DNA from 3 places in the Vibrio nigripulchritudo genome. Region 2 is predicted to be linked to each of the others. Evidence: predicted binding sites of a transcription regulator. Region 2 holds the regulator's gene; each other region holds the start of a gene.
What was found. Region 2 encodes MetJ, which represses methionine synthesis genes. Its sites were predicted from a motif close to TTAGACNTNTANANGTCTAA; they were not measured.
Positions count from the first base shown of each region.

Region 1: a site for MetJ is predicted at 3,694-3,713, ahead of metH (methionine synthase). Genes of this name have one in related genera too.
Region 3: a site for MetJ is predicted at 1,767-1,786, ahead of metE (5-methyltetrahydropteroyltriglutamate--homocysteine S-methyltransferase). Genes of this name have one in related genera too.

Region 1 is NZ_AP027049.1:463,668-469,696, reverse strand. It holds gene metH (methionine synthase) at 1-3,646, opposite strand, end outside; gene QMG91_RS02375 (cation:proton antiporter) at 3,847-5,118, shown strand; gene metA (homoserine O-acetyltransferase MetA) at 5,165-6,029, opposite strand, start outside.
Region 2 is NZ_AP027049.1:3,698,397-3,704,425, forward strand. It holds gene QMG91_RS16930 (bifunctional aspartate kinase/homoserine dehydrogenase II) at 1-508, opposite strand, end outside; gene QMG91_RS16935 (O-succinylhomoserine (thiol)-lyase) at 508-1,674, opposite strand; gene metJ (met regulon transcriptional regulator MetJ) at 1,972-2,292, shown strand; gene QMG91_RS16945 (malic enzyme-like NAD(P)-binding protein) at 2,396-3,655, opposite strand; gene rpmE (50S ribosomal protein L31) at 3,925-4,143, opposite strand; gene priA (primosomal protein N') at 4,447-6,029, shown strand, end outside.
Region 3 is NZ_AP027049.1:1,304,005-1,310,033, forward strand. It holds gene QMG91_RS06200 (hypothetical protein) at 1-471, shown strand, start outside; gene QMG91_RS06205 (DUF4250 domain-containing protein) at 565-765, shown strand; gene QMG91_RS06210 (LysR substrate-binding domain-containing protein) at 787-1,698, opposite strand; gene metE (5-methyltetrahydropteroyltriglutamate--homocysteine S-methyltransferase) at 1,912-4,194, shown strand; gene QMG91_RS06220 (META domain-containing protein) at 4,281-4,724, opposite strand; gene QMG91_RS06225 (DUF1289 domain-containing protein) at 4,963-5,214, shown strand; gene QMG91_RS06230 (chitinase) at 5,597-6,029, shown strand, end outside.

The DNA.
Region 1 (6,029 bases), 790 kb from region 2:
CTTCCCACTCCCAGCCTTTTCTCTCGGCGTAGTCTTTCGCCTGATCTTCTTGAATCTGTGCAATAGCAAAGTAACGTGAATCAGGGTGAGAGAAGTACCAGCCAGACACAGAAGCACCCGGCCACATGGCGTAGCTGGTTGTCAGCGACATATCAATGGTTTCTTCGACTTTGAGCATCTCCCACAAAGTGCCTTTCTCAGTGTGTTCCGGGCAGGCAGGGTAGCCCGGCGCTGGTCGAATACCCTGATATTTTTCGCGAATCAGATCTTCGTTATCCAGATTTTCGTCTGTCGCATAGCCCCAAATGTCTTTACGAACCTGCTCGTGCAAGTATTCTGCAAAAGCTTCCGCTAAACGGTCTGCCACCGCTTGAATCATGATGGCATTGTAGTCATCACCCTGCGCTTTATAGGCATCAGCAAGTTCACGCTCACCAATACCACCAGTAACTGCAAAGGCACCAATCCAGTCTTTTTTGCCTGACGATTTCGGCGCAATATAGTCTGAAAGGCAGTAGTTAAAACCTTTAGGCTTTTCAGTTTGCTGGCGCAAGTTATGTAAAACATGTGCTACTTCAGTACGGCTCTCATCACTGTACACTTCGATGTCGTCGCCGACACTCGCTGCCGGGAATAGCGCACACATACCACGTGCTTTCAGTAAGCCTTCTTTTTCCACACGATCAAGCAAATCGTTCGCGTCTTTGAACAGGCGTTTTGCTTCTTCACCGACTTCTTCATGTTCGAGGATTTTTGGGTATTTACCCACAAGTGACCAAGTCATAAAGAATGGAGTCCAGTCGATGTATTTGCGCAGTGTTGCCACATCGAAATCGTCGTACACATGCACACCAGGTTTGACGGGGACGGGAGGCGTATAGTTTTCCCAGTCAATATCAACACAGTTAGAACGTGCCTTTTCAAGATTCACTGGCTTAGTGCGAGGTTTTTTACGGTTATGCTGGTCACGAACACGAACGTAGTCGGCATCCACCTTTTCAACAAAGGCTGGTCTCAACTCATCGGACAGCAAAGATGTACACACACCTACCGCTCGTGAAGCATTGTTCACATAGACCACTGGTTGGTGGTAGTTCTGCTCTATCTTCACCGCAGTATGAGCTTTTGAGGTTGTAGCACCGCCAATAAGGAGTGGAAGATCAAACCCTTGGCGCTCCATCTCTTTCGCTACATGAACCATTTCATCCAAAGAAGGGGTGATGAGGCCAGAAAGACCAATGATGTCGACATTCTCTTCTTTAGCGACTTTCAGGATCTGCTCACAAGGAACCATCACGCCTAGGTCGACAATTTCATAGTTGTTACACTGCAAAACTACGCCCACGATGTTTTTACCGATATCGTGAACATCTCCTTTTACGGTTGCCAGCAGGATCTTGCCGTTGGACGAACCCGCTTGCTTTTCTGCGTTGATGTACGGTTCTAAATGGGCAACTGCCTGTTTCATTACACGAGCTGATTTAACTACCTGAGGAAGGAACATCTTGCCCTCACCAAACAGGTCGCCAACCACGTTCATACCATCCATCAAAGGACCTTCAATCACTTCCAGTGGTTTGGAGGCTTTCTGACGCGCTTCTTCCGTATCATCAACAATAAACTCAGTGATGCCTTTAACCAGTGCATGCTCAAGGCGTTTTTCTACTGGGTAAGTGCGCCATTCCAACGCAGAAGCATCGTCTTCTTTTCCGACGCCTTTTCCTGCGTATTCCGCGGCAATATCCAGTAAACGTTCTGTGCCATCATCACGGCGGTTTAGTACAACATCTTCCACTGCCTCACGAAGTTTGTCAGGTACGTTGTCGTAAATTTCTAGCTGACCAGCATTTACGATCCCCATGTCCATGCCGTTCTTGAAGCAGTGGTACAGGAATACCGCGTGAATCGCCTCACGTACGTAGTTATTACCTCGGAAGGAGAAAGAAACGTTAGATACACCACCAGAAATCATGGCGTGTGGCAGGTCTCGTTTGATGTCGCCAACCGCTTCGATAAAGTCGACGGCGTAGTTGTTGTGCTCTTCAATACCCGTAGCTACAGCGAAGATATTCGGGTCAAAAATGATGTCTTCTGGCGGGAAGCCAACTTCATCGACCAGAATCTTATAAGCATTGGTACAAATCTCGAGTTTACGTTCGCGAGTCTCAGCCTGTCCGACTTCGTCAAACGCCATCACAACAACGGCAGCGCCGTATCGACGGATCAACTTTGCTTGCTCAACAAACTTTTCTTTCCCTTCTTTCAAAGAGATAGAGTTAACAATGCCTTTACCCTGAATGCATTTAAGACCGGCTTCGATGACCTCCCACTTAGAGGAATCAACCATGATTGGTACTTTGGAAATCTCAGGTTCAGACGCACACAAATTAAGGAAACGGATCATACAGGCTTCCGCATCCAGCATCCCTTCATCCATATTGATGTCGATGATCTGCGCGCCGTTTTCTACCTGTTGGCGTGCAACGTCGAGAGCTTCGTCGTACAACTCTTCTTTAATCAGACGCTTAAAGCGAGCCGAACCCGTAACGTTAGTACGCTCACCAACGTTAACGAACAATGTCTCTTTTTCGATGGTTAAAGGTTCAAGACCTGAAAGGCGACATGCCACTGGAATGTCAGGCAATGTACGGGGTTTTACACCTTTACAGACTAACGTCATCTGACGAATGTGTTCGGGAGTGGTACCACAACAACCACCAACCAGGTTTAGAAAACCAGAACGTGCCCATTCGCCAATGTGCTCCGCCATATCTTCTGGTGAAAGATCGTATTCACCAAAAGCATTGGGAAGCCCGGCATTCGGGTGCGCAGACACACTGCATTCAGAAATACGGGACAGCTCTTCCACGTATTGACGAAGCTCATCAGGACCCAGTGCACAGTTCAGACCGAAAGAAATCGGTTTTACGTGTCTTAAAGCATTATAAAAAGCTTCGGTAGTTTGACCGGAGAGCGTACGCCCGGAAGCATCGGTGATGGTACCTGAAATCATTACCGGTAGCTCAAAGCCTAGCTCCTCAAATACAGATTCAACCGCGAAGGCACACGCTTTTGCGTTCAATGTATCGAATATGGTTTCGATAAGGATAAGATCAGAGCCGCCTCTGATAAGGGCACGTGTGGACTCGGAATAAGCAACCACCAATTCATCGAAACTCACGTTTCGATAACCCGGGTCGTTCACATCTGGGGAAATAGAACAAGTACGGTTTGTTGGTCCCAGTACACCTGCAACATATCGAGGCTGGTCCGGTGTTTTTGCCGTCCACTCATCTGCCGCTGCTTTGGCTAAGCGAGCCGCTTCAAAATTGATCTCTTCGCTAAGGCTTTCCATATCATAGTCAGCCATTGCAATGGTCGTAGCGTTAAAGGTGTTGGTTTCAAGAATGTCCGCACCGGCTTCAAGGTACTGGCTGTGAATGTTCTTGATAAGCTCAGGTTGCGTTAAGACCAACAGGTCGTTGTTTCCTTTTAGGTCACAATGCCAATCAGAGAAACGTTTACCACGGTAGTCCTCTTCTTCCAATTTGAGATCCTGAATCATGGTACCCATACCACCATCAATAAACAGGATTCTCTCGGATAATTGTTGTTCTATTTGTTGTCTTATATTGCTTCCAGCCACACTACAGCCTCATTCCTTATCTTTGCTCTCATCCTACCATACATCCAATAGAATTCTAGACGTCCAAACTGCTTAATTAGCCTTATGTCATTTGTATTTTTAGACCGATTAATTAGGTTAAAAAAGTATTTGATATTAGGAACAAGTCGGAGGAAAATTCGCCAACTACACACTTTGTTACATTTGGAACAAGCAAGCTCATGTCCGTCTATTACACCCTGTGTTTTCTTTCTGCAGCGGCGATGCTAATCGCCTTTGTAAACAGCAAGATAGGAAAAATGCAAACCACCATCGCCATTACTGCTGGCGCCTTGATTCTTTCTCTCTTTATCATCATAGCAGGTCAAAATGATTGGTTTCATTTGACCAAAGTTGCCGCAGTCACCATGACAACCATTAACTTTGAAGCTTTCCTGCTCAAAGGCGTTTTAGGTTTTCTGCTCTTTGCCGGTGGCTTGGGTATCAAACTCCCAAATATGAAAGATCAGAAATGGGAAATCACCGTTTTAGCGCTTGGTGCGACCTTGTTCTCAACGTTTTTCATTGGTGGTGTGCTTTACGGTTTTTGTCAAATTATCGGGATTCAGTTTGAGCTTGTTTACTGCCTGTTATTCGGTGCCCTCATCTCGCCGACTGACCCCATAGCCGTGCTTGCCATTGTAAAAAAACTAGACGCTCCGAAACGTATATCCACTCAAATTGAGGGAGAATCTCTGTTTAATGACGGCTTTGGTTTGGTCATCTTTGTCACTCTATATACCATGGCATTTGGCACAGAAACACCAACCTTTACCAGTGTGTCGCTTCTGTTTATTCAAGAAGCAATTGGCGGCATTGTTTATGGGTTTGCTCTGGGTCTGCTCTTTCATTACTTGATTAGCTCGACCAACGACCACTCCATGGAACTGCTTCTGACGATTGGCATCCCTACTGCTGGATATGCTTTCGCTGACGTCATTCATGTTTCCGGACCTTTGGCAATGGTGGTATCTGGGATCATGATTGGTAACTGGACCCGCTTTATTGGTTTTTCAAAAGAAAGCGAAGAACACCTCGATCATTTTTGGGAACTCGTCGATGAATTCTTAAATGGCGTACTTTTCCTGTTAATCGGTATGTCGATGCTACTGTTTGAATTCCACCACGAGGACTGGATCTTGATGGCATTTGCGGTTCCACTTGTCCTGACTAGCCGATACCTGAGTGTTTGGTTGTCTTATCTGGGATTCAGACGCTATCGGAGCTATAACTCGTGGTCAGTGAAGATTCTCACATGGGGAGGATTACGTGGAGGCTTAGCTTTGGCAATGGCGCTGTCTATCCCTCCGGGAATACTTGTTATCCCAGATAAGCTCATTGATGTGAAAGAGATTATCCTGGTAATGACCTATTCTGTTGTGGTGTTTTCTATTTTGGTACAAGGCTCGACGATTACCCCGATGATTGAGAAAGCCAAAAAAGAAGAGACTTAGAATGAACAAGGGCAGCTTATGCTGCCCTTGTAAATATTCAAATTTCTCAATCCTCGTCTTTGGTAAAGTTCGCTTCGGAGAAATGAGAAAGGTCGTATGGCGTCTGCTGGTAAACACAGTAGTTTAGCCAGTTTGAAAACAACAAATGACCATGGCTACGCCAGCTAGCGTTTGGCTTATTATCTGGGTTGTTATTTGGGTAATAGTTCACTGGTATAGCGGGCTCCATTCCCTCACCAAGATCTCGAACGTATTCATTGTGAAGTGTGTGCGAGTCATATTCTGGATGACCCGTAACAAACACGTTTCGTTTGTCTTTTGTAGAAGCCAGATACACACCTGCTACATCCGACGTAGCAAGAATATCCAAATCCGTGTGCTCAGAGAGGTACTCAGGTGAAAAGTCTGCATAACGAGAATGAGGCGCAAGAAAAGTATCATCAAAGCCTCGAAGCACTGGATGATAAGGCTGAAGAATGTGGTGGTTATAAACCCCCGATAACTTCTCTTTTCTGGTGCGTTTAGGAAGATTATAAAGTAACTTCAGTCCTGCCTGAGCAGCCCAGCATACATAAAGCGTCGAAGTCACATGCTCCTTTGCCCAATTCATAATGGCTTGTAGGTGCTCCCAGTAAATTACATCTTCAAACTGCACTAAGCCAAGCGGTGCTCCCGTAATAATCAAGCCATCAAAGTTTCTTTTCTTCACCATTTCAAACTGACGGTAAAAGGTATCCAGATGTTCAGTCGGCGTATTTTTACTTGGACGGTTATCGATACGAAGTAGCTCAACATCAATCTGAAGCGGACTGTTTGAAAGTAAACGAAGAAACTGAGTCTCCGTCTCAATCTTTTTTGGCATTAAGTTAAGGATCAGTACCTTAAGAGGACGGATTTCCTGAGTCGTTGCT
Region 2 (6,029 bases):
CTTTGATAAGTGGGTAAGAGCGCGCGCGATCCACTTCGGGCTGCGCACCGTGCTCTGCTCGAAGAAAGTCACGCGAATCCTGAGAGACGGCCTCAAGGTTGTTGTGGTTCAGCAGTTCAGCCAGCAGTCTTGCCGACCAAAGCTCACCGTGTCCCATTGCGGAAGATTTTTGCGCGCTTGAAAGCGGGAACGAAAGCTCACCCAATCCGGAGAATTCGGTATTCAGAGCATCCAATAACCCAGCTGCACGCTCTTCAGGCAATAGGCTTTCAATCAGATTAGTCTGGTATTGTCTTAGTTCTTGCAACATCTCATGAGCGACACGACCGTCTTTTTCTAACGCCCCTAACCAGGCAATCAGTTGGTTGGTGGTGCTTCCTGCCGCCGACACCACCACAAGGTCGTTCGGCTGAGAATATTCTTTAAGGATGTTGACTACGCGCTGGTAGCACTCTGCATCAGCCAGGCTGCTACCACCGAATTTGTGTAATTGGCGTTCAACCGTCATTACGCCACCTCCCTGGCTTTGACAAACGCTTGTTCTAGGTCAGCGATCAGGTCATTCACGTCTTCAAGACCGACAGAAAGACGCAACAATGTTGGTGCAATGCCAGCTTCAGCCTGTGCTTCATCGCTCATGGCACGGTGCGTCATAGAGCCTGGATGACAAATAAGACTTTCTACGCCACCCAGCGATTCTGCTAACGAGAACAGAGTCAGCGAGCTGGCAAAGACCTTCATCTGCTCCACGCTTCCGTTAAGTTCAAAACTCAGCATAGAACCAAATCCAGACTGCTGCTTTTTGGCAATATCATGACCTGGGTGCTCTGGCAAACTTGGGTGATAAATGGTGCCCACCAGCTCGTGCTCTTTCAGGTAAGCCAGAATCGTGTTTGAGCTTTCTTCATGCACGCGCATACGAGCACCCAACGTGCGTAATCCACGCAATGTCATGTAGCTGTCGAAAGGCGTACCAGTTGCACCAATACAGTTACCCCACCACGCCAGTTCTTCTGCATGTTTTTCGTCTTTGCAAATCAGTACACCGCCAATCACATCCGAATGACCATTAATGTACTTGGTGGTCGAGTGGATAACAAAGTCAGCACCAAGCGTTAAAGGCTTTTGGTACACAGGTGTCAGAAAGGTGTTGTCGACCGCAACAAGTGCACCAACCGCTTTGGCTTGCTGGCATATTTTTTCAATATCCACCACGCGAACCAATGGATTTGAAGGGGTTTCCAGCAATACCAGTTTTGGTTTCTTGCTGATTGCAGCTGCCAGCGCCTCATCGTCTGACTGATCGACAAACTCAACTTTGAAATCTCCTTTCAAAGCGCGAGTGTTGAATAAGCGATGGGTTCCGCCATAGCAGTCGTGTGGCGCAACGATAAGATCATCAGGACCCAGAAATGCCGTTACCCACAGATTAATTGCTGCCGTACCTGTGTTGGTAATGATGGCATTTGCGCCTTCTTCGAGTTCAGAAAGCGCTTGCTCCAGCAACCCGCGGTTTGGGTTTCCGGAGCGGGTGTAATCGTATTTTGGTACTTCACCAAAAGACGGAAAACCATAGTTTGTCGACAGATAAATCGGTGGGACAACCGCGTGATACTGGGTATCCGCTTCAATACCAGTTCTTACGGCAATAGTGGCTGGCTTTCGTTGGCTCATATAGTTGGTCTTCCTTTCCAGTGGTGCGTTTTACTTGAGCATCTGTTATACCAATTACAAACGCTGGATAACATGCAAGTGACGTGTTTTAACTGAGAGTGTCACGATTAATGTGCAACACTTTAGCGTCATCATTTTGGGACGTCAACACTTCTAGACGTCCATATGTCTTTGCTTATGGCGGTAAAAGTCGCTAAAATCCCACTTTATGAAAGGCTAAGTCGCTAAAACACATGAAAACAGCTTGCTGGGCGAACTAGTCATCCATTTTAGATAAATTATAACTGAAGGTGCGCAATGGCAGATTGGAATGGCGAGTACATCAGCCCCTATGCTGAACATGGCAAAAAAAGCGAACAAGTCAAAAAAATTACCGTATCAATCCCGCTAAAAGTACTAAAAGTACTGACTGACGAGAGAACCCGCCGCCAAATCAACAATTTGCGTCACGCGACTAATAGCGAACTGCTTTGTGAAGCCTTCCTTCACGCCTACACAGGTCAGCCTCTTCCAACGGACGAAGACTTGCGTAAGGATCGCCCGGATGACATTCCAACCGAAGCGAAAGCCATTATGACGGCAATGGGCATCGAATTCGAAGCTTACGATGACGAATAAAAAGAAGGGACAGCAAATGCTGTCCCTTCTTTATTGAATCGCACGACTTGGCAATTTATCCAAGTCGTTTTTTATTCCACCTAGTTTTTATTCTAATTGGCTTTTATTCCAAATAGCTTTCAGGCATGTCGATTCTCGCAACCCCAGAATCAATCGCTGCCTGAGCAACCGCTTTTGCCACTCGAGGCAACAAACGTGGATCCATAGGTTTAGGAATAATATAGCCAGCGCCAAATTCCAGGTTCTCTACTCCCGCTGCTTTCTTCACTTCTTCCGGCACGTCTTCTTTTGCCAGTTGGCGAATCGCGTCAACCGCCGCCAGTTTCATTTCATCATTAATCTCGCTGGCACGAACGTCCAATGCACCGCGGAAAATGAATGGGAAACAAATAACATTGTTGACCTGGTTCGGGTAATCACTGCGACCGGTTCCCATGATCAAATCGTCACGAACTTCGTGCGCCAGCTCGGGTTTGATTTCCGGATCAGGGTTAGAACACGCAAACACTACTGGTTTGTCTGCCATTAGCTTTAACGCTTCTGCTGGCAGTAAATCAGGGCCAGACACACCCAGGAACAAATCGGCACCGTCAATGACATCCTCAAGCGTGCGTTTGTCGGTGTTATTGGCAAACAGTTGCTTGTACTCGTTCAAATCGTCGCGACGGGTGTGAATCACCCCTTTGCGGTCCAGCATGTAGATTTTCTCACGCTGCGCGCCACATTTAATCAAAAGCTCCATGCAGGCAACGGCTGCCGCACCAGCGCCCAAACAGACGATAGTGGCGTCTTCCAGCTTTTTACCTTGTAGTTCGATGGCGTTCAGCATACCAGCAGCAGTAACGATAGCCGTACCATGCTGGTCATCGTGGAAAACAGGCACGTCACAACGCTCAATCAAGCGTTGCTCAATCTCGAAACAGTCTGGGGCTTTGATGTCTTCCAGGTTAATGCCACCGAAGGTGTCGGCAATGTTGGCAACCGTATCGACAAACTCGTCGATGGTGCGATGCTTTACTTCAATATCAATCGAATCCAGACCAGCAAAGCGTTTAAACAGAAGGGATTTCCCTTCCATCACGGGTTTTGACGCCAGAGGACCCAAGTTACCCAAACCAAGGATGGCGGTTCCGTTGGAAATAACGGCAACCATATTTCCTTTAGCGGTGTACTTGTAAACGTTATCGGCGTTTTGCGCGATTTCACGGACTGGCTCTGCCACACCAGGACTGTACGCAAGAGCGAGGTCTTCGACGGTATTGGCAGGTTTTGTCAGTTCGACAGAAATCTTTCCGGCTGTAGGTTGAGCGTGATAGTCCAGAGCTTGTTGGCGAAAATCTTGTAGGGTGTTGTCTTCAGACATGTGGGGACGTTCCAATTATTGTTTTTTGTTGGGGTAAAGTGCATTTGTTGCATGGTGAGCTGATACCGACCGCAAAAAAGGCTCAAGCTCTGTTGTTATACTAAAGTATGACTTGCATTCTTCATAGATTAGCTAAGTTAAAGAAAGGCAATTTTGGAAGAGCTAAGACCACTTAACCGAGAGCTAAATCAAAAAATATTTATTTCATCAACGAAAAAAGGACGCCGAGGGCGTCCTTTTCAAATTTGGTCAGTATTACGAGTACGTAATTACTTCTTGCTGCTTAGAGCACCGAAACGCTTGTTGAAGCGATCTACACGGCCGCCAGTATCAACGATACGCTGCTTACCTGTGTAGAATGGGTGACATTTGTCACATACGTCCAGGTGGATTGACTCTTTTTCTAGAGTTGTCTGGAACTCAAACGTGTTGCCACAAGAACAAGTTGCTGCAACAGATTTGTATTCTGGGTGAATACCTACTTTCATGGGATAACCTCAAATTGGGCCGTGTCGCTATCCGATTCTATGCCGGACACCACACGTAGTTTAGATAATTCGATGCAGAATGACCACATCATCAAGGCGCAGTATAGTAATGAAACATGAGGGTAGGATCAACCTATTTGGCAGTTTTTTCGCCAACTATTTTCACAAACAGTGTGGTTTTATTTCGCCTTACCCTAGAGGGTAAGACATTCGAATTTCAGTAACACAACACCGTTAGGTTACCTGACCTTACTAACTCAGTTATAATCAGATCATTCCTATCAGGTTCATTATAAAAGATTTATGCGCCCTTCTATTGCCAGAGTCGCCTTGCCCGTCCCATTAGACAAGCAATTTGACTACCTTATCGCTTCCCACCAGTTCCCGGTTATTGGTGGGCGCGTTAGCGTACCTTTTGGCAGGCAGACTCTGGTAGGCGTTGTGACCGAGCTTGTTTCTCAGTCGGAGTTTCCTCTACACCAGCTCAAAACCATTAAAGAAGTGCTTGATGACAAGCCTGTGTGGTCAGACTCGTTATATTCTCTTCTTCATTGGTGCAGCCAGTTTTACCTTTATCCGCTTGGTGACACGCTAGCTAACGCCATGCCTGCAATGTTGCGAAAAGGGCGTGCCGCCGACTTTACTGCGTTGAAAGAATGGTTCATCACTCCGGCAGGTAAAGACCGCTTGATGACTGGTTTTGGGCGTGCGGTTCAGCAAGCAAAGGTAATGGGATTACTGGAAAATGGACCGGTTTCCCATCAGGCGATGCTGGATAATGAAGTCTCCAGCTCCGTTTTGAATACCTTAGAGGACAAAGGCTGGATAGAGCAGCGAGAACGCCAGCCCAAAGCCATTAACTGGTCAAACGAAGTAGAAAGTGACGACGACAAGCCCAAGTTGAATGAAGAACAGTCCGTCGCGATTGCTGCGGTAAACAGCCATCAAAGTTATGGCTGCTTCTTACTTGAAGGGGTGACAGGTTCAGGCAAAACCGAGGTTTACCTCAATATGATCAAGCCTGTTTTGGAAAAAGGCAGGCAGGCATTGGTACTGGTTCCTGAAATCGGGTTAACACCACAAACCATCAATCGCTTCAAACGGCGCTTTCAGGTTCCGGTTGAAGTGATCCACTCTGGGCTGAACGATACCGAGCGCCTTAACGCCTGGTTGGCTGCGCGGGATAAGCACGCAGGCATCGTAATTGGCACTCGCAGTGCGCTCCTGACGCCGTTTGCTGACCTGGGCATCATCATCGTCGATGAAGAACACGATGCCTCCTACAAGCAACAGGACAGCCTTCGTTATCACGCGCGGGATGTGGCAGTGATGCGCGCAGCCAAAGAAAAGATTCCTGTGGTTTTGGGTAGCGCAACACCCGCACTCGAAACGCTGCACAATGCCCTGACGGGCAAATATCATCACTTAACGCTTTCAAACCGAGCGGGGTCTGCCGTACCCACCACCAATAAAGTATTGGATGTAAAAGGGCTGTATCTCGAAAGCGGGCTGTCTGCTCCGCTGATAGCGGAAATGCGTAAACACCTCAATGCGGGCAATCAGGTGATGTTGTTTCTTAACCGACGCGGTTACTCCCCTGCTCTGATGTGTCATGAATGTGGGTGGATAGCGGATTGCCATCGCTGCGATGCTTATTACACCTTTCACCAACACAGCCGTGAAATGCGTTGTCACCACTGTGGGGCACAACATCCTGTCATACACCAATGCCAGGGCTGCGGCTCAACACAACTGGTTTCCGTGGGAGTGGGCACAGAGCAGTTGGAAGAACAGTTAGCCACTTTATTCCCCGATTTTAAAGCCATTCGAATAGACCGAGACAGCACTCGTCGAAAAGGCAGCCTGGAAACCGCGCTTAAGGCGAT
Region 3 (6,029 bases), 1.6 Mb from region 2:
TATTCAAAAGTTCAGACGGGTAAAACGCGTAACACAGGGTCATTTCTGGTGCTGAATGTTGCTGGAATCGCAGGTTTGGGAGCACTTGTACATCTCATCTTGAAAAGCTTCACCGTGTGGGGAGGCGTTAGCGTTGCAATATCTAGTATTTTACTTGGAGCAGCCTTCGCACAACTTCTGCTAGTGATTTCTCGTTCAAGGTTGCAGGCTTTCCATCGCATTTTACCTGTAGTTGGTGTAACAAGTGGAATGCTGTTTGCCTTAGTGTCTCTACTGCAGGCTTATCAGTTATCACCTGAAGCCATAGAGCATTTTACTACTCATATTTTAGCGGGCTTTGCCATGCTGATAACTGCGATACTGGTGTGGTGCTGGCATATCATCTTTGCCCAGTCTCCGACTAAGGTGCAGTTGGGCGTCACTATCTGCTGTTTGATTGCGTCACAATATGGATTCCAGTCTTTGATTTAAGACAGTTTCCTGTCAATTACAATCCGCTCCTAATGGCACAATTCTCACTAAGCGCTAATCTTAATTATAGAAAAGCGAAATGGAGAAAGTGCCATGGACTTAAGTAACATTACCAATTTAGATAGCATCATTTTGCTGGGTATTGTGAACGAAAAGCTCCGCTTGGAGTGCGACTCATTTGAAGAGTTAGTCACAACTTACGAAATGGACGTAGAAAGTTTGATTGGCAAGCTGGATGTAGAGGGTTACCAATACGATCCTCTTACCAATCAGTTTAAGTCTTACGAAAGGTAAATAGGGTTTAAATCCCTTTGTTTACGCCAGCTTAATTCCCTCAAGATGGCTTCTGCATTGCTGACGTGCGGTGTTGAAGAAAGCTTGTAGGTATCTTTTTTTGCTTTCATTGCTGCGGGTTGCCGCAAACAGCCGACGCCAAAGCCCGTTCGAAAGAGGCTTACTGGTAATTAACCCCTGACGAGAGAATTCAATTACCGCCCAATTAGGCAATGCAGCAACGCCCAGCCCGGCAGAGACCATTTGCACCAGCATTAACGTGTTGTCGCACTGCTTCCATTTGGCGGGTTCGACACCTGCGGGTTGCAGGAAGTGCTTAACAATATCCAGCCGCTGCTTTTGTACCGGATAAGTGATGATGGTTTGATCCTCTAAATGGTGAGGCTCAATACTTTCTAACTCGGCTAAGGGGTGGGTGGTCGAAGTAACTAATCTCATCTCAAAATCAAACAGAGGTTCGTAATGGACTTCAGACTTAGGTTGAATGTCTGAGGTGATAACCAAATCAAGCTCGCCACTAAGCAGGGCAGGTAAAGGTTCAAAACCGAAGCCGGACGAAAAATCTAAAGTCACGCTTGGCCATGCCAGTTGATATTCTTTTAGTGCTGGCATTAGCCATTGGAAGCACGAATGGCACTCGATTGCCATGTGCAATCTTCCATTCACATCTTCTTTCAAGCTTGCCAGTTCACTTTCCGCCATTGCCAGCCTTGGCAATATTTCGTCTGCCACTTTCAACAGAATCTCGCCTTCTGAAGTGAATTTCACCGGACGGGTTTTGCGTAAGAAAAGCTGACCACCAATGCGGGATTCCAGATCTTTTATCTGATGTGATAAAGCCGATTGAGTCAGGTGGAGCGCGGTCGCAGTTGCGGTCAAAGAGCCTGTATCTCGCAACGACGTTAATGTTCTTAAATGTTTGAGTTCTATCATGAGCTTTTCTCACCAATCCATGTTCGCTATGACATTTACTCATAAAAATACGAGTTTTTCTGAGTTATGTAAACGTCTAGACGTCTAAATCTGATTCAAACATGAAAAAAAATAATAAACAAGTTGAATAAATGGAATTTGCTCAACTAAGTGTTTCGAGAGATATTTTAGCCATCCAGACTTCTTAAAGTTTATGTATAAGGAATAACAACTATGGCTATTACAAAGACTCATATCCTCGGCTACCCACGTGTTGGTAAAAAACGAGAACTAAAATTTGCACAGGAAAAGTACTGGCGAGGTGAGATTTCTCAGGAAGAACTGAAAGAAGTCGGTAGTGAATTAAGACAACGTCATTGGAACGATCAGTCAAACAGTGGGCTAAGCTATGTAACAGCGGGTGACTTTGCTTGGTATGATCATGTGCTGACCACTAGCCTGCTATTGGGTCATGTGCCTGAACGTCACAACAAAGGTTTTCCCGATCTGGATACGTTATTCCGTGTAGGTCGTGGTCAGTCTCAGTCGAGTTGTGGATGCGGTGCAGCGGCATCAGACATGACAAAGTGGTTCAATACAAACTACCACTACATTGTGCCTGAATTCAGCAGTAACGATTCATTTGAATTGAGCTGGCCTCAGCTTTTCGAAGAAGTGAACGAAGCGCTTCAAGCGGGACATGATGTGAAACCAGTGCTCCTTGGCCCTGTTAGTTACCTATACCTGGGTAAAGAAGTGGAAGAAGGGTTTGACCGCCTTACTCTTCTTCCACGTCTTCTTACTGCTTATCAGGCAATTTTGGCTAAGCTGTCTAAACTTGGCGTCGAATGGGTGCAGATAGATGAACCTATTCTCGGGCTGGAGCTGGACAAAGCTTGGTTGGACTCCTTCAAACTGGCTTATCAGGTCATTCAAAGCGATGTAAAACTGCTTCTGACAACCTACTTCGACTCGGTAGACGAACACTTAGACTATGTCACTGCACTGCCTGTTAATGGTCTTCATGTGGATCTTTCTGCGGCTCCAGAACAGTTGGAAACGATTGTAAACAAACTGCCTGAAGGGTGGGTTTTGTCGGCGGGTGTCGTCAATGGTCGCAACGTCTGGCGTGCTGATGTAAACGCATGGCTAGAGAAGCTAAAACCAGTGAAAGAGAAGCTGGGTGAAAACTTATGGATTGGTTCGTCCTGTTCACTGCTTCACAGCCCAATCGATTTGGAATTAGAAACTGAGCTTTCAGAAGAAGTGAAGAGCTGGTTTGCTTTTGCAAAACAAAAGCTGGATGAAGTCAGCCTTCTGGGTGCAGCGCTAAATGGCGACAAAGAAGCGATTTCAGAGTGCGAAGAGTACAGTAAACCTATTGTGGCGCGTAAAACAGCGACACATGTGAACAAGCCTGCGGTCAAAGCGCGAGTGAACTCAATTACAGCTTCGCTTGCAGAGCGTAGTGCGCCGTACGAAGAGCGGGCTCACCACCAAGATGAAGTATTGGGCTTACCTTTGTTACCAACAACAACCATTGGTTCTTTCCCGCAAACCAGCGAAATTCGTACAATTCGTAGTGCCTTCCGTACTGGTAAGCTATCGGAGTCGGATTACAACGTAGCACTGAAAGGTCATATCCAAGATGCGGTAGAGCGTCAGGAAGCGCTGGATCTGGACGTGTTGGTTCACGGTGAAGCAGAGCGTAACGACATGGTTGAATACTTTGCTGAACATTTGGCTGGTTTCCAAACGACCAAATTTGGCTGGGTTCAGAGCTACGGTTCTCGATGTGTGAAGCCAGCTGTTGTGGTTGCCGATATTGAGCGAGAAGAACCTATGACAGTAGGTTGGTCAACGTATGCGCAGTCTCTGACTTCAAGGCAGATGAAAGGCATGCTTACAGGACCAGTGACCATTCTTTGCTGGACGTTCCCACGTGAAGACATCACTCGTAAGGAAATTGCACAACAACTGGCATTTGCGCTTCGTGATGAAGTGAGTGATCTCCAAGACGCAGGTATCAACATCATTCAAATCGATGAGCCAGCGATTCGAGAAGGTCTGCCTCTTAAGAAACGCGATCATGAAGAGTACTTAAACTGGGCGGTTGATGCGTTTAAAATCTCAGCGGCGAGTGCGAAACCAGAAACTCAGATTCACACTCACATGTGTTATAGCGAGTTCAATGAAATCATTGAGTCTGTCGCAGCGTTGGATGCCGACGTGATCACCATCGAAACATCTCGTTCGAATATGGAGTTACTGAAAGCGTTTGAAGAATTCAACTACCCGAATGAAATTGGTCCGGGTGTTTACGACATTCACTCGCCAAACATTCCGTCGGAAGAGTGGATTGTCAGTTTGCTAGAAAAAGCCGCAGCTAAGATCCCAGCTAAACGTTTGTGGGTGAACCCAGACTGCGGACTGAAAACCCGAAACTGGGCAGAAACCGAAGCATCTCTGAAAAATATGGTATCAGCAGCCAAAACACTACGCGCACAATGGCAGTAATATTTGAATACAGCGTGTAATTTAAAAGCCCCGACTTTTTGAGTCGGGGCTTTAACGGTATTTAGATCTTTAATATCAATAAGGAATCAGTTTACCCAGTCACGAAGTTTGAAGGTCACCTGGTGATCATTACCTACTAAAACAAGTGTGTCTTTGGTTAGCGTTATGTCACTCCAGTCATTCAGCGTGCTAGAGATAACTTGCTCTGTATTCATCATATCGTCCGGGCACATCATCATGGTCATTCCCATATCCACAACACGGAACTTACCGTCTTTTAATTCACCCTGACCAAAGTAACCGTTACAGCCAGCAAAGCCATTTACTGTCATGTTTTCACCCACTTCAATGCTTGGGTGTTTGCCGTGTTCAGGTTTCACGTATTCCTTTCCATCGACCTGAGCCAGAATCCAGTGATGATGTTGTAAATCTTCATTGGTAACCACTGTTGCATCTCCATTGCTGGTACAAGCTGCCAAAAGAACAGGTAAAGCGATAAGAGCGAGTTGCTTTTTCATTCTAAGCTCCAAGAAATGTTTGTTTAACCGATGCAGTATAAACAACAAGTGAGCCAACTTGTCAGTACGAAGTCATAAAATCTGAATAAAACGAATGAGATAATCAGCATTAATAGAACAGGCGAATAGGTTCATATTCTCAATCTGGTTAAGCAGTCAGAAATAGTCGATTCTGGCTAAGTATGCTGTATTGTTAGTAAAGTGTTATGCTTAATCTATAACCGCTTTACCGTATCTAACAGGAGGGAGAATGGAACAGCTCGAATTTTTTTCCGTGCCCAGTCCTTGTGTGCGGGTGTGTACCACAGATGAACGTGGATATTGCCACGGGTGCATGCGCAACCGTCAAGAGCGCTTTGAATGGTTAACCATGACCCCGGCACAGCAACTTCATGTTATTAAACTGTGTCGACAACGTTATCGTCGGAAAATGTTGAAGCAGAGGAAGGAAGAACTTCAGTCAGAAGCAGAAGAAAATAGCCCCCAGCAAGATCTGTTTTAAATAGCCTTTCCCTTTATATAGCTGACCTCGCGCCAATTTTTTACAGTACGACAAGCCCTCAAATAAGCACTTCTCTACCGATTTTAATCCAGAAAAAAAGCAATTCTAGTTGCTAGGAACATACGTTTTCTAGCAGTCACTCGCAAATACTTCATAAATAACATTTACCTGTAGAAAATTGTTCTTCTTAGCACAGTAATACTAGTTGCATTAACTATAGTTTCTGCGATTGGATTTCTCAGAACAGTTTTATCTGCTGGGTTGCAGGTTGTTCTGGCGATCTTGTCACTTGATTCTGTTTCTTGCTGGTTGGAGCGAGAACAGATGTTTTTACAGATGCGAGATTTAAGCATCTGATTTACAAGAACAAGGAATTGATGAAATGTTGAAGAGAACACTTATATCAACGTTAATTGGCTGCACAATGGCAACCAGTGCGTTTGCTATGAATGTACAACCAGATCCTCAGAATCCAAATGGGTACATTGTATCCAGAGCGGATTTGCAGGCTGCGGAGCAAGCTAAAACAGCGGATCCTATGTACGCAATCTGGGCAAAGGCATTGGAAACTCGACCAAATACAGTGGTTGAAGCCATTGACGAAGGGTTAGCAAGCAACCCTGCCAACGTTAAACGTGTGGAAAAAGTTTTCCCAAGAGCTGAGTGGGATTTCCTCACTCAAATGGCGGCACCAGAATACAGCTACACCAAATTCTTGCGTGCAATCGGTAAGTTCCCAGCGTTCTGTGGCGATTACACGGATGGTCGTGATGCAGACGCGATCTGTAAGAAATCTATCATCACAGCCTTTGCAC